DNA from 3 places in the Mesorhizobium sanjuanii genome. Region 1 is predicted to be linked to each of the others. Evidence: riboswitches for the same ligand, from Rfam matches in the RefSeq annotation. Region 1 holds a riboswitch; each other region holds the start of a gene.
What was found. A riboswitch is a leader RNA that binds a small molecule or an ion and turns the genes downstream of it on or off. The one in region 1 is predicted to bind thiamine pyrophosphate.
Positions count from the first base shown of each region.

Region 2: another riboswitch for thiamine pyrophosphate. It lies ahead of CN311_RS23600 (YkoF family thiamine/hydroxymethylpyrimidine-binding protein); the one in region 1 lies ahead of thiB (thiamine ABC transporter substrate binding subunit).
Region 3: another riboswitch for thiamine pyrophosphate. It lies ahead of thiC (phosphomethylpyrimidine synthase ThiC); the one in region 1 lies ahead of thiB (thiamine ABC transporter substrate binding subunit).

Region 1 covers NZ_NWQG01000052.1:88-6,575, forward strand. The annotation lists partial or broken gene CN311_RS10480 (M48 family metalloprotease) at 1-797, opposite strand, end outside; gene thiQ (thiamine ABC transporter ATP-binding protein) at 1,058-1,843, opposite strand; gene thiP (thiamine/thiamine pyrophosphate ABC transporter permease) at 1,840-3,456, opposite strand; gene thiB (thiamine ABC transporter substrate binding subunit) at 3,465-4,463, opposite strand; TPP riboswitch at 4,507-4,621, opposite strand; gene CN311_RS10500 (thiamine diphosphokinase) at 4,736-5,380, shown strand; gene CN311_RS10505 (ABC-F family ATP-binding cassette domain-containing protein) at 5,384-6,488, shown strand, end outside.
Region 2 covers NZ_NWQG01000174.1:5,383-11,870, forward strand. The annotation lists gene fhuB (Fe(3+)-hydroxamate ABC transporter permease FhuB) at 1-867, shown strand, start outside; gene CN311_RS23595 (siderophore-interacting protein) at 860-1,951, shown strand; gene CN311_RS23600 (YkoF family thiamine/hydroxymethylpyrimidine-binding protein) at 1,966-2,574, opposite strand; TPP riboswitch at 2,565-2,677, opposite strand; gene CN311_RS23605 (DMT family transporter) at 2,756-3,679, opposite strand; gene CN311_RS23610 (hydantoinase B/oxoprolinase family protein) at 3,749-5,548, opposite strand; gene CN311_RS23615 (hydantoinase/oxoprolinase family protein) at 5,574-6,488, opposite strand, start outside.
Region 3 covers NZ_NWQG01000172.1:13,521-20,008, reverse strand. The annotation lists gene CN311_RS23320 (thiazole synthase) at 1-503, opposite strand, end outside; gene thiS (sulfur carrier protein ThiS) at 505-702, opposite strand; gene thiO (glycine oxidase ThiO) at 671-1,672, opposite strand; gene thiC (phosphomethylpyrimidine synthase ThiC) at 1,669-3,504, opposite strand; TPP riboswitch at 3,608-3,724, opposite strand; gene queE (7-carboxy-7-deazaguanine synthase QueE) at 4,002-4,739, opposite strand; gene queD (6-carboxytetrahydropterin synthase QueD) at 4,736-5,092, opposite strand; gene queC (7-cyano-7-deazaguanine synthase QueC) at 5,092-5,790, opposite strand; gene CN311_RS33515 (hypothetical protein) at 6,314-6,488, opposite strand, start outside.

The sequences.
Region 1 (6,488 bases):
GGCGCGCCGAACTGGCGGGCATGGCGCTGCGCCAGATCGATGCGCTGCGGCGTGTTGGGATGCGTCGCCAGGAAGTCGAGGCTGGCGTCGGTGGCGCCGCTGATCGAGCGGAAATCGGTATAGGCCGACATCGACTGCAGGAAGCGGCCGGCGGCATAGGGATCGAAACCCGCCTCGCCGATCGACTTGATGCCGATGGCGTCGGCCTCGAGCTCCTGGTTGCGCGAGAATTGCGCCAACCTGAGCTTGCCGCGGATCAGCGCCGCCTTGGCTGTCGGGCTATCGCCGAGCACATCGGAAACCACCTTGGTCGCCAACCCCTCCTCGGCCTCCAATTGCTGGCGCTGCAGGCCATGGTTCGCGGTGACATGGCCCATCTCATGCGCGATGACCGCGGCAAGCTCGGCCGAATCGTTGGCCAGCGCCAGCAGCCCGCGGGTGATGTAGAGATAGCCGCCCGGCAACGCGAAGGCGTTGACGTTGGGCGAATTGAGGATGGTGATGCGGTAGGTCTGGGTCGGGTTGGCCGACACCACGGTCAGGCGGCCGACGACCTTGGCGACCATGCGCTCCAGCTTAGGATCGGAATATTCGCCGCCATAGGTGGCCAGGATGCGCGGATGCTGCGCCTTCGCCATTTCGGCGAGCTTGCTGTTGGCGGCGACGTTGTCGACCGTGATCGGCTTGTCGGAAGGCTGAAAGCCGGATTCCTGGACGTCGGGAGGCGTGAACATCTGGCAGCTTGCCAGCGCCACGGCAAAGCCGGCCAGCACGAGAAAGCGCGCCAGCGAATTCATCCTCACTCTGTCAGTGCCAGTTGGCAGAACAGCTTCCTTTCGGGTCTCAACGCACGACTTCGAAAATCGATGCCGATTTTCGGAAAGACATGCACAAAATCAAACTGCTACCGCACCCTTTGCGCCTCGAATAGGGCGCGTGGCGCCGTAGTCGCAAATCACGGCCTGCGCCGGACCGGACCGGTATGGGCCGACCTAGCCACACTACTCACACCATGGCAAGCAAACGTCGCATCGCCTGAAGCCGGTTTGGCCATAAATTATGTCCGCTTCCGGGCAACATCTCGTGATCCGTCGCCAAACGGACCTGCACCGAGATAGCGCCGGAAAGCTTCCGGTCCAGAGCGGTCGAAGAAATCAGCGGCGACACCCGTCGCGGCAACCGTGCCATTGTCCAGGAACACCATGTTCTGACTGACGCGGCGCGCATCTTCCGGCTGGTGCGTGACGAACACCACCGTCATGCCCCGCTCCGCATGAACGCCGGCCACGAGATCGAGCATATCGTCGCGCAGGGCCGGCCCAAGCGAGGCGAATGGCTCGTCGAGCAGGAGCACCGGCCGGTCCCGCACCAGGACGCGGGCGAGCGCCACGCGTTGCCGCTCGCCGCCCGAGAGTTCGCGCGGCAGGCGCTGTTGCTTGCCGGTGAGACCGACGCGCTTGAGCGCCTCGGCGACGGCGGCATGGTCGGCCTCGGTCAGCCTGAGCGAAGGCGAACGGCCGAGCCCGACATTGCGTTCGACGGAAAGATGGGCAAAGAGATTGTTTTCCTGGAACACCATCGACACCGGCCGCGCCGAAGGCGGTTCGGTGCCGACATCGGCGCCGCCGATCAGCACGCGTCCCGATCGCGGCGTCTCGAACCCGGCCACCAGATTGAGCAGCGTCGATTTTCCCGAGCCGCTCGGCCCCATGATCGCGGTTATCTTCGACGCCGCGAACTCGACATCGAACAGGAACGGCGCTTCGCCATAGCTGAACGAGACTTGTTCCAGCCGCACCGCCGCGCCTTTCTCCACTCCGGCAACTTTCCCGGCAGGCGTCATGTTCTTTCTCCTCGTCCCAGCCGGTCGGCGGCAAGGACCAGCGCGAGGCAGACGAAACCGAGCAGCAGCGCCAGCCCGGCGGCATCCGCCGTGCGATAGCTGCCCATGCGCGCCAGCAAGAGATAGGGCAATGTCTGTACCGAATCGCTGCCGAACAGCGCAATGACGCCGAGATCGCCGAGCGACAGCGCCATGGCGAAGGCAAAGCCGGTGGCGAGCGGCCGCCTGAGCGACGGCCAGTCGACCAGCCGGAGCCGGTTCCAGCCGGAAATACCGAGTTGTGCGCAGAGCCGTTCATGGCGTTCGCTCGCCGCATCGTAGGCGGGGCGGACCGCACGGATGGCAAAGGGCATTGCCATCACCGCGTTGACGGCAACGACCATGACCGGAGCGATGGCGAAGACATCGCTGACCGTGCGCAGCAACAGGAACCAGCCGGCGCCGATGACGATGGGCGGCACGACGAGGACGAAGCCGGCGCCGGTATCGGTGGCGTGTTCGAGCAGCGTCCTGGCGCCAATGCCGCGGCTCAAGGCCAGCGCCCGCCGCGCCATGATCAGCGACAGCGACAGCGCCACCGAAAGCAACGCCGACAGCAAGGCGAGCACGGCGCTGGTCAGTGTCGCCTGCCGCACCGCGCTCTCGCCCGCCAGTCGGCCGAGATCGGCGCCAAGGCCTGCAGCCACCGTGGCCGCCATCGGCCCGCCGACGAACACCAGCGCGGCGATGATCACCAAAGCGTTCAGCGATGTCTCGGCGGCGCCCGCCGAAAGATACCGGCGCGGCGCTACCGGCAAATTGGCGTCGCCGACCGTATTGGCGCCAAGCCGCATCAATGCCAGCACCACGACGAATGTCAGGCCAATCTGCAGCAGTGTCAGCGTCACCGCGCGGGCCGGATCGAAATCGAAGCGCAGCGCCTGGTAGATGGCGACTTCCAGTGTCGTCGCGGCCGGCCCGCCGCCCAGCGTCAGCACGATGGTGAAAGAGGTGATGCAGAGCATGAAGACGAGCCCGGCGACGCCGGGCAATGCCGCCCGCAGCACCGGCCATTCGATCAGCCGGAAGGCCGGTCTGGCGCCCATACCGAGTTGGCTCGCCAGCCGCCACTGGTCGGCCGGCACCGTTCCCAGCGCTTCAAGGAACAGCCGCACGCTGAGCGGCAGATTGAAGAAGACATGGGCGACGAGAATGCCGGACAGGCCGTAGATGCCGGGCCAGCTTTGGCCGCCGATCTGACTGAGAATGTCGGCGAAATAGCCGGCCCGGCCATAGAGGGCCAGAACGCCGAGCGCCGCGACGATGGCCGGCAGCGCCAGCGGCACGGCAAAAAGCTGCAGGATGAAGCCGCGACCGAAAAAGCGCGGGTGCCGCGACAGGGCGCGAGCCACAAACAGCGCCGGCACCACTGAAAGCAGAGTCGAGAGAAGCGCCTGCCAGAGAGTGAAGCGGGCGACGCGGAAGAGATAGGGATCGAAGGCGGACGCAGCACCGGACAAGTCGCGCGCGCCTTCGAGGATCAGCCCGGCGAACGCGCCGCCGATCAGAAGCGCGATCGCCGCAAGCGCGATGACGCCGGCGGTGATGCGGGGATCAGTCGGACGCGCCGGCATCGCGGTGGCTATTTGCTCATCACCGCCAGCCACTCGTCGACCCAGGCCTTGCGATTGGCCGCGACCTCATCGGGGCTGAACAGCAAGGTCTTGGTCGGCTTGACCAATTTGTCGAAGGCCGGATTGAGCGGCTTGTCGGTCTTGCCGGCCGGGAACATCCAGTTGGTCTCGGGAATGACGTCCTGAAATTTCGGCCCAGTCATAAAGGTGATAAACTTTTGCGCCAGCGGGTTCTTCGCGCCTGAAGTGGTGATGCCGGCAACCTCGATTTGCAGATACTCGCCCTCCTCGAAGGAGGCAGCCTGGTAGCGTTGGGTGTTTTCGGCAACCATGTGGTAAGCCGGCGAAGTGGTGTAGGACAGCACCATCGGCGCCTCGCCCTTGGTGAACAGGCCGTAGGCCTCGCTCCAGCCTGGCGTCACTGTCAGCACCTTTGCCTTAAGTTTGGCCCAGGCTTCCGGCGCCTTGTCGCCATAGACCGACTTTACCCAAAGAAGCAGGCCGAGACCCGGCGTCGAGGTCCGCGGATCCTGGATGACGATCTTGTCGGCGGCATCGCCCTCGACCAATTCCTTCAGGCTCTTCGGCGGCGTCTTCAGCTTTTCGGTGTCGTAGACGACAGCGAAATAGCCATAGTCGAACGGCACGAAAATATCGTCGCTCCAGCCGCCCGGCACATTGACATCCGAGACCCCGCCATGCGGCGCAAACAACCCGGTCGCCTTGGCCTCGGTGGTCAGATTGGTGTCGAGGCCGAGCACGATGTCGGCCTTGGTCGCCGCCCCTTCCAGCCTGACGCGGTTGAGCAGCGCCACGCCGTCGGCGACCGAGACGAAATCAAGAGTGCAGCCGCATTCGGCCTCGAATGCTTTCTTCACTGCGGGGCCTGGACCCCATTCTGCGGTGAAGCTCTCATAGGTATAGACGGTGAGTTTGTCCTGCGCGGATGCCGGCACGGAGCCAGCAAGCACAATTGCCGAGATAAGGGAGTATAAAAGCGTGCGCATCGGCGCCTCCTTCGTTCGCATTGAAAGGAATTGAGGCGTCGGGTTGTCCGAAACGTCTAATCCCTCCGCCGGTACAAACCGGATCAGGTTCAGCGGGTTGGCAGGTTTGCCTCTCAGCCGGTCCGCGAAGATCGCGTCCGGCACCCCGTTAGAGCGTTTCGACACATAAGCCCGGCCGAAGTGCCGCGCAAGCGGAAGTTTGCCGACGGCCAAGGCATGGCCTTGCGTTTCGTCTTTCGTTTCCGGGGCAGGGCTGGTAAGGGCCACGCGATATGAGCACATTCACCATCCTGCTTGGCGGCGATCTCATCCGCACGCCGCTGCTCGACCGCCAGGTCGAAGGCTCGCGCGTCATCGCCGCCGATGCCGGCATCGGCCATGCTCGTCTGCTGGGCCTGACGCCGGAACTCTGGGTCGGCGATTTCGATTCCGTGCCAGCCGATCTGCCGGACGATCTGGCGGCAGTGCCACGAAAAGTGTTTCCCGCCGAGAAGGACAGCACCGACGGCGAACTCGCCATCGCCGCCGCCCTCGAACGCGGCGCGACCAGCCTCGTGCTCGCCGGCGCGTTCGGCGGCAAGCGCGCCGACCACGCGTTCCTGCATCTGGCGCTCGGCGTCCGGCTGGCTGAAGAAGGGACGAAGGTGCTGTTGACCAGCGGCGCCCAGGAAGGCGTCCCCCTGTTGCCGGGCAAGGCCGGCTTCGACTATGCCGGCGGGACGCTCTTTTCGATCCTCGGCTTCTCCGATCTTTCCGGCCTGACCGTGACCGGCGCCAAATGGCCGCTGAACCATGTCGAGGTCGCGTTCGGCTCATCGCTGACCATTTCCAACGAGGTCAAGGGCAGGCTCGAGATCGCGCTGGACCATGGCCGTGCGCTGTTGCTCGCCCATCCCTACCCGCTTCCCGAAAGTTGATGCATGGCGCCGCCGCTTCTCAATCTCGACGGGATAAAACTGACCTTTGGCGGCACGCCGCTGCTCGACGGCGCGGAGCTGACGGCATCGGCGGGCGACAAGATCGCCCTGGTCGGCCGCAACGGCTCGGGCAAGTCGACGCTGCTGAAGATCGCCGCTGGCCTGATCGAGCCGCAGGACGGCGAGGTGTTCCGCCAGCCTTCGGCAACGGTGCGCTATCTGCCTCAGATGCCCGACATGGATGGTTTCGCCAATGTCCGCGCCTATGTCGAGGCGGGGCTCGGTCCGGCCGACGATCCCTACCGCGCCACCTATCTGATGGAGCATCTCGGCCTCTCCGGCGAGGAGCGGCCGAACGACCTTTCCGGCGGCGAAGCACGGCGCGCGGCGCTCGCCCGCGTCATGGCGCCGGAGCCCGACATTCTTCTCCTCGATGAGCCGACCAACCATCTTGACCTCTCGGTCATCGAATGGCTGGAGGAGGAGCTCAGCCGTACCTCCTCGGCGCTGATCGTCATCTCGCACGATCGCCGCTTCCTCGAGCGCGTGTCTCGCGCCACCGTCTGGCTTGACCGCGGCCAGACCCGCAGGCTCGACAAGGGTTTCGGCCATTTCGAGGAATGGCGCGACCAGGTATTGGAGGAGGAAGAGCGTGAGCAGCACAAGCTCGGCCGCCAGATCGTGCGCGAGGAGCACTGGCTGCGCTACGGCGTGACGGCGCGGCGCAAGCGCAACATGCGTCGGCTCGGCGAATTGCAGACCATGCGCCAGCGCTTTCGCGGCCATCGCGGCGCGGAGGGCACGGCGACCATGGTGGCCAGCGACGCGGCGGAATCCGGCAAGCTGGTCATCGAGGCGAAAAACATCGAGAAGAGCTTTGGCGATCTTACGGTGGTCAAGGGGTTCTCGACCCGCATCCAGCGCGGCGATCGCGTCGGCCTGGTCGGCCCGAACGGCGCCGGCAAGACGACGCTTTTGAAGATGCTGACCGGCGAATTGCAGCCGGATGCCGGAACGGTGCGGCTCGGCACCAATCTGGAGATCGCCACGCTCGACCAGAAGCGCGAGGCCGTCGATCCGCAAGAGACGCTGGCCAACTATCTGACCG
Region 2 (6,488 bases), on a different contig from region 1:
TCTGTCGCCGGCGGCGACATGCTGGCCGATCTCGCCGCCTGGCGCGCGCCGCGCATCGGCGTGGCGGCGGCCGCCGGCGCCATGCTGGCAGTGGCAGGCGTGGTGATCCAGCGCATCACCGGCAATCCACTGGCAAGCCCGGAGGTGCTGGGCGTCGGCACCGGCGCCGGCGCCGGCCTGACCGCGGTGCTGGCGTTCAGCGTGGCGGCTGCGCCCGGTTGGCAATTTGCCGGGTCCGTGCTCGGTTCGCTGGCGGTGTTGATCGCCATGCTGGCGATCGGCGCGCGGGCGAAATTCGGCGCCGAGCGGCTGCTGCTGGCCGGCGTCGCCATGAGCGCGCTGTGCAGCGCCGTCATCACAGCAGCCATCGCGATGGGAAATGCGCAGTCCTACGTCCTGCTGCGTTGGCTCAGCGGCTCGACCAGCCAGGCGACCGGCGTCGATGCCTGGCTCATGGTCGCCTGTCTGGTGCTGCTGACGCTGCCGCTGTTTCTCGCCATCCGCTGGCTCGATATCCTGCCGCTCGGCGAAAATACCGCGCGCGGGCTGGGCCTGCCGGTCGCCAAAGGCCGGCTGATGCTGATCGTTCTCGCCGCGATCCTGACCGCACTTGCCGCGATGTTCGTCGGACCGCTGAGCTTTGTCGGCCTCATCGCGCCGCACCTCGCACGGCTGGTCGGCTTTACCCGCGCCCGAGCTCACCTCGCCGGCGCGGTGCTGGTCGGTGCGCTTCTGATGATCGTATCAGACTGGCTGTCGCGCATGGCGGCCTTTCCATACGAGTTGCCCGTCGGCCTGTTCGCCTCGCTGCTTGGCGGACCGTATCTCGTCCATCTACTCGCAAAAGGAGTACCGCGTCATGGCTGACATGCCGAGAAACCTCAAGGCGTCCGCCGAGATCGCGCTGTCTTGTCCGCAAGACATCATGCAGCGGCTTTGCGCCCATTTTGCCGATCATGGCGACGTCGCCATCGACGGCGCCTGCAGCCGCATCGACACAGCCTTCGGTTCGGCCAGCATGGAAGCCTGTCAGCGCTGCCTCAGGGTTTTCGCAGAGGGCAATGACGAGACATCCCTGGCCTATGTAAAACTTTCCATCGCCGAGCATCTTTTGCATTTCGCTTCGGTGGAGAACCCCGCAATCGTCTGGCAAGGCGATGGCGCGACCGGCCAGCCCTTGCCCTATTTCCGCGAGATGCGCGTCGTGCGGACCGCCAGCGTGACGCCGCATATGCGGCGGCTGACCCTGGCCGGCAGCGACCTCGGACGCTTCGCCACGGGCGGACTTCATGTCCGCCTGCTGCTGCCAAGGGATGGCGCCGTCCCCGCCTGGCCCGTCACCGGCGAGGATGGCCGCCCGGCATGGCCCGAAGCGGAACGGCGGCCGGACGTGCGCATCTACACGATCCGCCGCATCAACGTCGACAAGGGAGAGGTCGATATCGACTTCGTCCTGCATGACGGCGACGGCATGCCCGGCGCGCGCTTTGCCGCCAATGCACGGATCGGCAACATCGTCGGCATGACGGGGCCGGGTGGCGGCGAGGTCCCCGTGGCCGACTGGTGCCTGCTTGCCGGCGACGAAACCGCCCTGCCCACGATCGGCCGCATCGTCGAGGCGCTGCCGGCAGGCGTGCACGCCGTCATCCGCATCGAGGTTGCCAATGGCGGCGAGGAGCAGAAGCTGGTTTCGCCGGCCTCGCTGGACATAAAGTGGCTGCACAGGAACGGCGTGGCCCCCGGCAAATCGACCTTGCTTCAGGATGCGGTCCGGCAAGTCCGTTGGCCCGAGGACGGGCGCAGCGTCTTTGCCTGGGCCGGCTGCGAACACAAGAGCTTCCGCGCCATCCGCTCCTACCTCAGGCAAGACCGGAAACTGGCGCGCGACGCGCATCTCGTGGTCGCCTACTGGCGCTGCGGTTACGAGGGCGATACCGCACGAACAGACTGACCGACCGGTTCGACTTATCGCAAGCTCGGGCTGTTCGCCGACACGGTGAGATCGAGCGCGACATGGCCCTGCGGCGCGCCGAAGCGAAGAAAAGCTTCCGACAGCGTCGCGAACACCGGTCCGGCATCGCCTCTCAGCTTGGTGCAGAAATTCTTCGATTTGTCGAAGACGCCGGACGCCTTGAGGAAGTCGATGCAGCCATAGATCTCGTCCATGTGATGGCCTTCGCCGAGCGGATAGAGCGAGAACTGCGCGGCGACCTCTTGCCCAAGCCTTTCCGCAGTGTCGACATGCGCCCGCGCCGCGTCGATGCGCTCCGCCAGCGCCAGCTCGTGGCTGCCGCCGGAAATCGGCGTGCAGATCGGATCGTCGGGCTCGCCCGGGCAGCCGCGCGACACCGTTGCCGACAACACGCAATGCACGCCGCTTGCCGCCGCCGATGCGAAGAGATCGCGCATGGCCGGGAACAGCTGTTCGGGCGGACCGACGATCAGCGTCGAGATGTCGTCGGTCTCGATGCGGAAATTCGCCCGATATGGGTCGAACGCCGAAAGCGCCCCGAGGATGACGCCGACGAAATCGTCGCACATCGGATAGAGTGAAATCTGTGCACCTGAAAACACGGTCGCCTCGCTCCGCTGGCATTACCCAGATCAGCTTGAGGGACCGAAGGCTTGGCGCCTTACATCTCAGCCCCGGCAATGCGGGGCGCCCCTGTCGATAGGGCACACCTAACACCGGCATCCGACATGCGCAAGCAGCGGGCGCTCGCATGATCGCGCAGCGATGTCGCATGCGCCGAGTTCACGCCGCAGCCGCCGGCCCGGCCTTGCGCGACAGTGCCAGATACATCCCGGCCATCATCAGCAGCAGCGCCAGCCAGAACAGCGCGCCCGGCTGTTCGCCGAAGAAAACCAGGCTCCAGAGAATTCCGGCTGCTACCGCGAGATAGTTGAACAGCGAGAAGCGCGCTGGGCCGATGCGCGCGACCAGCGCGAAGAAAAGCCAGAAGAAGACGGCGTTGATCGCCGTGGCGATGACGAGCGGCAGCAGCCCCGACATAATGCCGCCGGGCGGCAGCACCGCGCTGCCGAGCACCAGCATCACCACGCCTGCCACGGCCGCGGCACCCAGCAGCGTTCCGGCGGCCATGGCGGCCGACGTGGCATCCGCCGGCCGCAGCCATTTGGCGCAATTGTTGGCGGCGGCGAACATCAGCGGCGCCGAAAGGGCGACCAGGAACCAGAACATGCCACCGTCGCCGATGACGCCGGCGCCGGGCGCCATGATGACCGCCACGCCAGCTATGCCCAGAAGCATCCCGAATAAGGTACGCTGGTCGAAACGCTCGAGCCCGGCCGCCACACCGATGAGCAGAGTGAGGATGGGGGAGAGGCAGAGCACCAGCGTCAGCACGGAAGCGTCGATATGCTCCGCCGCCTTGACCAATATGCCGATCGGCAGGCCGACGACTAGGGCGCCCATGACGACATAGGCGCGCAGATGCGCCGCCGACAGGGCGAAGCGTCCGCCGAGCACCACAAGCAGCGCCAGGACAATGCCCGCCAGCAGCGATTGCAGAAAGGCAAAGCCCATAGGCGGCCAGAGCGCTTCCGCGGCGAGGCGGTTCACCGCAAAGATGCCGCCATAGATCGCCGCGGCAAGCAGCAACAGCGCGGCATCCGCCAGGCGGAATCGTGCCAGGGATATCGGTCGATCTTCATGCATGGCCGCATCATGCGCCCGGCCTTGGCCAGGCGCCCTCCCTTTCCGGTCTCAGTGCAGAAGGCTTTCCAGTCAGCGCCGACTGGCGCGAAGCTCCGCCGTCCGTGCCTCGTCGACCATCAGCAGGCCGGGCTCGGCCGCATCCGTCAACGCAACGCCATAGACTGTCTCGGCATCCTCCCGGCTCAGCCAGCCGCGATTGACGGTCGCCACGACGCGTCTCGGCTCGCGTTTCAGCGGATCGCCGTAACCCCCACCGCCACAAGCGGTGAACTCGATCCTGGCGCCGTCCTCGATCGTCTCCTCGCTGAACGCCGGCAGCACGATCCTGTCGCCACCCCGGACCTTGATGGATTCGCTCTCCTTGCCGTCGCCGCCGCCCAGCACGCCGCGCGGCGGAAACGAGGTGCCGTCGGCCGCGTAGACGATCGTCATGTCGTGGTCGAGCGGGTAGAAGACGCCGCCGGTGGCCGGCGCGCCTTCGAACTCGCCAAAGCCCTGCGAGCCCGGCAGCACGCCGCGACGCTCGATGACGATCGGATACATGGATTCGTCGACCTCGACCGAGTCGAGTTGGATAAGGCCGGCATTGGCCGGGCCGCAATAGGTCAGCCAGCCGTCATAGCCGTGCCGGGCACCGCCGCCGGCATAGCCGACGAAGACCTGGTTGACATAGGATTTGCCGTTCTTGAACGGATCCTCGCCAGAGATGACGCCGACGCCAGCGGGAAGATGCGAGCCGCTCTCGGCCTGTCCGTATGGCGCGCCCATCCGCGAGAAGACACAATTGCCGGCGATCATCAGCCGGTCGTTGACATTGGTGGTGGCGACCGAGGTGCCGACCGGATATTTCGGCTTGCCCACGACGCTTCCCTCGCGCAGCAGCACCTTGATCTGCGACTTGGCGCCCTCATTGTGCGGGATGCTTTCGTCCAGATTGTTGAAGACGCCGATGCGGCAGGAGCCAGTGGCGGTGTTCTCGGACAGGTTCAGGCCGCCCGGCACATTGTCGATATTGTCGCGCGCATCGACGACGATCTCGCCCTTGGCCGGGTCGACATGGATGGTTAGCCGCACCGGAATGCCCTCGTCGGCCACGCCGGGCACCGGGTCGTGCCGCGTTTCATAGCTGTAGCTGCCAGCGGGCAATTTGGCGATCGCCGCCTTGGCGCAGCGCGCGCCATAGTCGAACCAGTCCTCGACGAAGCCCATGATTGTCTCGCGGCCATAGCGTGTGAACAGTTCGCCAATGCGGCGCTCGCCGGTCCGGCAGGCGCCGATCTGCGCGCGCACATCGCCCAGCCACATGTCGGGCACGCGGTTGCGCATGGTGCCGATGCGCAGGATGTCCTTCTTCTCCTGGTAGTTCTGCGCCACCCGCACGCAGGGAAAATGCATGCCCTCCTCGAAGATGTTCTTGGCGAAGGGCAGATAGGTCGACGGCACCGGCGCGCCGGTGTCGGCGTGGTGCGACAGCGCGACGACCCAGAACAGCGGCACACCCTCGTAAAACACCGGCATCGTCATGATCAGGTCGGCGTGATGGGTGCCGCCGGTATAGGGGCAGTTGTTGAGGAAGATGTCGCCTTGCGTAATGTCGTCGAAGAGGTCGGTCAGCGGCCGCGTCGCCATGTCCATCGACATGACATGGATCGGCAGCGCGTCCTCGACCGAGACCAGCCTATGGTCGTAGGTCAGGATGGCGCAGGAGAAGTCGCGCGCGTTCTTGATCACCGCCGAGCGGCTCGCCCGCATGACGACCAGCGTCATCTCGCGCACGATCGCCTCGAAGCGGCTCTTGAGCACCGACATCAGGAAGGGATCCACCCGCCGCTCCGCGACGTCGAGCTCAGCTTTGTTGATGGCGTCCATGGCGTTACCTCACGCGGTTGCGGGGTTAGATGATGTCGACGACGAGATTGCCATACTGGTCTATCTCGCCCCGGTGCTGGTTTTTCAGGTAGGCGGTAAAAGTCTCGGCCTCGACCAGGCAAGGTCCGGCGAGACGGGCGCCGGCGCCGAGCTCGGCCATCTCGTAGACCGGCACGGTTTCGACCCGTCCGCTTTCCTGCTGGTAGATGCCGCGCCGGGCCTTGGGTTTGATGTCGCCCGATTGGACCGCAAGCGTATTCTTCTGCCAGAGATCCTGGCCGGAGCGCTTGCCGATGGCGCGCAACTTCCACGCCGTGAACTCGACCACGTCATTGTCGGCGCGGATCGAATAGATGCGCTCATGCATCTTGTGGAAAGCCTCGACCAGTCCAGGCAGGTCGTCGGCCGACAGCGTGCCGTCCTTGCTTTCGAACGGCACCTCGATCTCGAAGGACTGATATTCGTAGCGGCCGAGGAAGGAGAACTCGAACTGCCTGTTATCAGGTGCCACGCCGGCCTCGGCGAGGAAACTGTCTCCGGCCTGCCGCAGCCGCTTCAGCGCCTGGTTGACGCCGTCGACGTTGAAATTCGCATCCGATGTCAGCAGGACGGCGCTTTCCTCGCTGCGGATATCGCAGATCAGGCCGCCAAAGGCGCTGAGGCCCGCCATGAAGCGCGGAACCATATAGCGCTTGAGGCCGAGGATGTCGGCCATCTCGGCGATGTGGATGGCGGTGGCGCCGCCGCCGCAGACAAAGAAGCTGTCGCGCGGATTGATGCCTTCGCGCACGGTGATTTCCTCGATCGCCGCGACCATATTGTGGTTGCTGGTCGTGTAGATCGCGTACGCCGCCTGCTCGCGCGTGACGCCGAGCCGCTCGGCGATCTTGTCGACGGCCGCTTCGGCGAGTTCGCGCTCCAGCTTCATCTTGCCGCCGAG
Region 3 (6,488 bases), on a different contig from region 1:
AATGCCGTGATGTTGACCGGCCCGAGGGCCGAACCAATCGGCGCGCACCAAGGCATGAGGACCTTGCAGCCCGCGTCCAGCAGCCGCTCGGCCACGACAAGGTCGTCCGTGGTATAGGGAAATACCGCAAAGTCGTCCTCGCACAGGATGCGCGCGGCTTCGACCAGGCCGAACACGTCCGGTTGCAGCGTGTCCTGATTGCCGATCACTTCGAGCTTGATCCAGCTCGTGCCGAACACTTCGCGCGCCATCTTCGCGGTCGTGACCGCCTCCTTGACGGAGTGGCAGCCGGCGGTGTTGGGCAGGATTCTCGTGCCGAGTGCGCGGATCAGCGACCAGAATTTTTCGCCTTCCCTGCCGCCTGCCATCTCACGCCGCAAGGAGACGGTCACCACCGACGCGTTCGACGCCTTGACCGCATCGGCAAGGATGGCAGGCGAAGGATATTGAGCCGTGCCGAGAAGCAGGCGTGAGGGAAGCGTCGCTCCGAAAAGCTCGAACATGCTAGCCTCCCTGCATAGGCGAGAGGATTTCGATCCGGTCGCCGTCGCTCAACTGGAACTCCGCCCGGTTGGCTTTGTGCACGAGGTCGCTGTTGACGGCGGTCGCCAGCCAGTCGCCCTCATAGTCGAGCGCGGCAAGCAGCGCCGCCAGCGTTGAGGCATCAACCTCAAGCGCTTCGCCGTTGACGATCAGGTTCATTGGCAAGCTCCATGGGTTTGTACTGACTGAAGACGAGTTCGGCCGCCTGGCGCGCCATGGCTGGGGCGAGCAGAAAGCCGTGGCGATAGAGGCCGTTGATCGCGACGGTGCTTCCGCGTGCCTCGACACGCGGCAGATTGTCGAAAAAGGTCGGGCGAACGCCGACACCAGCCTCAACGATCTCAGCCTCGCCGAATGCCGGGTGGAGCGCGCAGGCGGCGCTGAGCAACTCCATCATCGAGCGCGCCGTGACAGGTCCAGTGGACTGGCTCTCGATCATCGTCGCACCAACCATGAAACGGTGGTCGGTGCGCGGCACCACGTAGAGCGGAAAGCGCGGATGAAGCAGCCGGACCGGGCGTGACAGCGAGACATCAGGCGTGCGCAGGATCAGCATCTCGCCACGAACGCCACGCAGCCGGTCGTCGTCCGTCGCCATTCCCGTGCAGTCGATCTGGCGATCGAAACCGGAAATGTGCCGGGCATCGGCGCCGAAGCGAAATTGGACGCCCATCGCCGCGAGCCTGTCATGAAGTGCCGCCATCGTTTGGCGCGGGTCGAGATGGGCTTCGTCGGGGAAGAGCAATCCGCGGCGGAAGCGGCCAGCGAGGTCGGGCTCCAGCAACGCGATCTCATCTTCATCGAAGCCCCGATGACCCGACGTGCGGCTGGCGAACCGCTCGAGTTCGCCCGCATCGCGCGGTGCGGCCACGACCATTGTTCCGGCCCGCGTCACCTGGCCTGGCGTCGCCGCATCCCACCAGTCGGCGGCACCGCGTCCGAGATCCAGCACCGGCTGCTCGGCGCTTTCACGCTCGCACCATGGCGCCAGCATGCCGCCCGCGAACCACGACGCATTGCCGCCGAGGGCATGTCTTGTCTCGGCAACTGTCACCGCCGCGCCGTGTGTGGCGAGCTCGAAGGCGGCCGTGAGGCCAGCGACGCCGGCCCCTTTGACCAGCACTCTCATGGTCGGTCGTGCGCCTGCGGCATGAGCGGTGCGCCGGCCTCGCCCGCCGGCACATAGAGATCGCCGCCCTCGCGATATTTCGCCGCCATCGCCGCCATGCCCTCTTTCTGTGCCTCTGCGCGGATGTCGTGGGAGATGCGCATGGAGCAGAATTTCGGCCCGCACATCGAGCAGAAATGCGCCACCTTGTGCGCCTCCTTGGGCAAGGTCTGGTCGTGGAAGGACCGCGCGGTTTCGGGATCGAGCGACAGGTTGAACTGGTCCTCCCAGCGGAACTCGAAGCGCGCGCGGGAAAGGGCGTCATCCCTGACCTTCGCCGCCGGATGACCCTTCGCCAGGTCGGCGGCGTGGGCCGCGATCTTGTAGGTGATCACGCCAGTCTTGACGTCGTTGCGATCGGGAAGCCCGAGATGCTCCTTCGGCGTGACGTAGCAGAGCATGGCCGTGCCGAACCAGCCGATCATCGCAGCGCCGATACCTGAGGTGATGTGGTCGTAGCCTGGCGCGATGTCGGTCGTCAGCGGTCCAAGCGTATAGAACGGCGCCTCGCCGCAGACAGCGAGCTGCTTGTCCATGTTCTGCTTGATCTTGTGCATCGGCACGTGGCCGGGCCCCTCGATCATCACCTGGCAATCCTTTGCCCAGGCGATTTTCGTCAGCTCGCCGAGCGTTTCCAGCTCTGCAAATTGCGCGGCGTCGTTGGCATCGGCGATCGAGCCCGGACGAAGCCCGTCGCCGAGCGAAAAGGACACATCATAGGCGCGGCAGATGTCGCAGATTTCCGCGAAATGCTCGTAGAGGAAGCTTTCCCGGTGATGATGCAGGCACCATTTGGCCATGATCGAGCCGCCGCGAGAGACGATGCCCGTGACCCGGTCGACGGTCAGCGGGATGTAGTGCAGCCGCACGCCGGCGTGGATGGTGAAGTAGTCGACACCCTGTTCGGCCTGCTCGATCAGCGTGTCGCGGTACACCTCCCAGGTCAGGTCCTCGGCGATGCCGCCGACCTTTTCGAGCGCTTGATAAAGCGGCACCGTGCCGATCGGCACCGGCGCATTGCGCACGATCCAGTCGCGGATGTTGTGGATGTTGCGGCCGGTCGACAGGTCCATCACCGTGTCGGCGCCCCAGCGGATCGCCCAGACCATCTTTTCGACCTCTTCGGCCATCGACGAGGTGACGGCCGAATTGCCGATATTGGCATTGATCTTGACCAGGAAATTGCGGCCGATGATCATCGGCTCGCTCTCCGGGTGGTTGATGTTGGCGGGAATGATCGCCCGCCCGCGCGCCACCTCGTCGCGCACGAACTCCGGCGTGACGAAGTCGGGGATCGCCGCGCCGAAGGCTTCGCCGTCGCGCTCAAGCTTGCCGCGCAGGATCTCGCGGCCGAGGTTCTCGCGGATGGCGACGAACTCCATTTCAGGCGTGATGATGCCGGCGCGCGCATAGGCTAGCTGCGTGACCGCCTTGCCTGCCTTGGCCCTGAGCGGCCGATTGCGAATGGGAAATTCCGGCGTCAGGCGCTCGCCGGTAGCGAACCCATTGTCTTCCGGCTGCACATGCCGGCCGTCATAGGCCTCGACATCGCCGCGCGCCATGATCCAGTCGTGGCGAAGTCGGGCAAGGCCCTTTTCGATGCTGGTTACGACAGTCGGGTCCGTATAGGCGCCGGACGGATCGTAGACGGTGACCGGCGGCTCGCCGGCTGTCGGATGGACGGAGATTTCGCGCATCGGCACTTTGATGTGCGGATGGAGGACGCCGGACTTGTGGATCTTGCGCGAGGCGGGCAGTGGTCCCGTCGAAACAGCGGGGGTAAGGGCATTCATCGTGAGGCTCCTTTGCTCATGCATTGGAGACCCAGTTCTGTGCCGGAAGGATGAAAAGACGCTTCTGCCGACCTGCCGAAACAGGACCTCGGGCGTAAACTCCCGCAAAGCGCTTGCACCGTCCCTACGCCAGTATGAACTGGATCAGGTTCAACGGGTCACTGCGCCGCGAAAGCCAGCAGTATCTCAGCCCCTTGCCGGGACTCCCCTGGTGAATGCCTCAGGTTGAACGGGCCGGCGCTATTTTGTCAAGCGCATTCGTCCCGCAGCGGTGATCGACGACCAAACAAACCCAGCGGAAAAGCATGCTAGTATCGAGAGCAAGTGACGCCCCAGAGCAGCGGTGAAGCGCCCCCAATAAGGCGAGCCCTCATGCGGATTCGGTGCCTTTTCCAGCACGGTATTTTCGGGGCTTTCCGGAACAACGCTGCTGCCACCCAGTTGGGTGAGATTGCTATAGATGTCTGTCTTGCTCGTCGGCAATCCTTCCCCTTCGGCTAGACGCCCCGTTTGTTTCCCCAGAGCAGAACATGAAGCTGCGGCAGTACACGCGCCTCGAACCACCTGTCACGGGTCACCTTTTCAACCAGCCATTCCATGCGTTTCATCACACCGGCCATGTCGATCAACGCGCCTTCGTTGCCGGGACGGGGCGGCGTATGGTTGCCGGGCTGCAGATAGACGGGTAATTGCGGGTAGCGCGCCGCGGCGTCCTTGGCATAGGCATAGTCATCATCGTCGAAGACAACGAGCTTGAGCGCCATCCGCGGCTTATCCTGCGCCGCCTCTACGCAAGTGTCGAATGCGGCCCAATCCGTCGTCATTTCGCTTGAGGGCGGCTTGGGGCTGAGCACCAGCACGTCGAGATCAGCGAACCATTGCTTAGGCACCGAGCCTTGGGTTTCCAATGCAAAGCGGTAGCCCTCACCATGCCCGCGGTCGATCAGCCCGCCCAGCGGCTGGATGGCCGGATTGCCGCCCGACAGCGACACCATCAGGGGCTGACCGCCGGAAAGCGCAATGACCTTTTGCCAGACCGCGTCGGTTGACATCATCTCCCAATCACGGCGGAAGCGACGGTCCACCGCATGCAGGCTGTCGCACCAGGAACAGCGATAATCGCACCCGCCGGTTCTTACGAACACCGTCGGCAAGCCGATCAGCATGCCTTCGCCCTGAATGGTCGGCCCAAAAATCTCGCTCACGCGGATTCCGGGCTGCATTGCGTTAGTCATGGCCGGTATTCCGCCCAGGTTTTCGGCGTCTCGCTCACCCGCACGGCGGAGGTTTGTGGTAGCCGCACCTTGCACCAGTCGTAGAAGTGCCTAGCCAGACATTCCGCTGTCACACGGTCATGCCCCAGCACGTCGTTAAGATGCCGATGGTCGAACGTCCCATCGATGTAGTGCTTGAGCGCCGCCAAGTCTTGGTAGTCGCGCACAAAGCCATGTTCGTTCAGTTCGCCACCTGAAAGCTCCACTACGACGATGTAGTTGTGGCCGTGCAGACGTGCGCACTGATGATCTGGTGGCAAGGAGGTGAGCTGATGCGAGGCCGAGAAGTGGAACTCTTTGGTAATGCGGAACATCACGCGCTCCTTGTCTGGATAGCGTGGAGCCAGAAGTCTGCGTCCTCATAATCTGTCGGGTCGGTGATGCCAGCCAAATCGAATGCTTCGCGCCGTTCGACGCATGTCCCGCAGCGACCGCAATGACGTGCACCGCCCTTGTAGCAGGACCACGTCGCCTCGAACGGTGTGGCGTACTTTGCCCCCTCGGTGACGATGTCGGCCTTCGACATATTCACATACGGAGCGTACAGGCGGATATCGGCGTAGCCTGCGAGCGCATGGTTCTGCATCGTCTGAAAGGCGTCGATAAAAGCGGGCCGGCAATCGGGATAGATGAAATGATCTCCGCCGTGGACGGCAGTGGCCACCGCATCGGCCTTCTGCGCGGCGGCAACCCCGAAGGCGATGGCCAGCATGATGGCGTTCCTATTCGGCACCACCGTGATCCTCATGGAGTCTTCGGCATAGTGCCCGTCGGGCACGTCCACATTATCAGTCAGCGCCGAGCCGCTCAGGTTCCGGCCAACATAGCGGATATCGACGATCTGGTGCGGAACACCCAGCCGCTTGGCGCAGATGGCGGCAAAGCCGAGTTCCTTTTTGTGCCTCTGGCCGTAATCGAACGAAAGCAGGCCAATGAGTTTCTGCTCGGTCGCCACCTTGTGAGCGAGCGAAACAGAGTCCAATCCGCCGGAGCAGATGACGAGGGCATTCATGGTTTGAGTCCTTGTTTTGACCGGGTAAGGCTGCGACCGGAGATTTCTCTGCGTTCCCACTACTCCACGGAGCCGGTTTTGTGAATGGGGTGGACGCGATTGAGCGCACGTACCTTGTTGTCAGCGTCCCCAGGATGACTTTGCACGCGACTTGTCGCGCATCTCCCACCGCTGGGGGGTGAGGCCGGCACTGCGTATATAGGCGTACAGACGATGCAGAAATCACTGCCGTGGCGCAGCAGCATTCCTGACACACCTTCGGCTTGTCCAGTTTGCCCCAGAACATGACGTCCCGAGTTTCGGCGACAACGCAAGGGTCGACCGGCAGTCCCAGTGAAAGGCTTCTGCCGCGTGCTTTGCCGTTTTCTGGTTTGCGCATAGATCGCCTCGAGCCGCCCGCGCTTCGTCATTGGTCAGAGCGGGGAATTCCTTTCCGAGGGCGCGGCTCGATAGGGGCCACCATTCTGGTTAAGGAAACGGAAGAGCAGATCGATCAGCCGCTCGGGCGTGTCGATAAAGGCATTCACCTGTTGCCGGAATTGATCGTAGCGCTGCAGAAAAGCTGTTTCGTCAGGAAGGCACCGTTCGATCGTCCGCCGAACGCAGGCATAAAGAAACTCGGCGTGCGGGTTGCATCGAAGTATCGGTAGAAATCCCCGGTGTCATTCAGCACGCGGACGTTGAATTGCGGCGTCAGT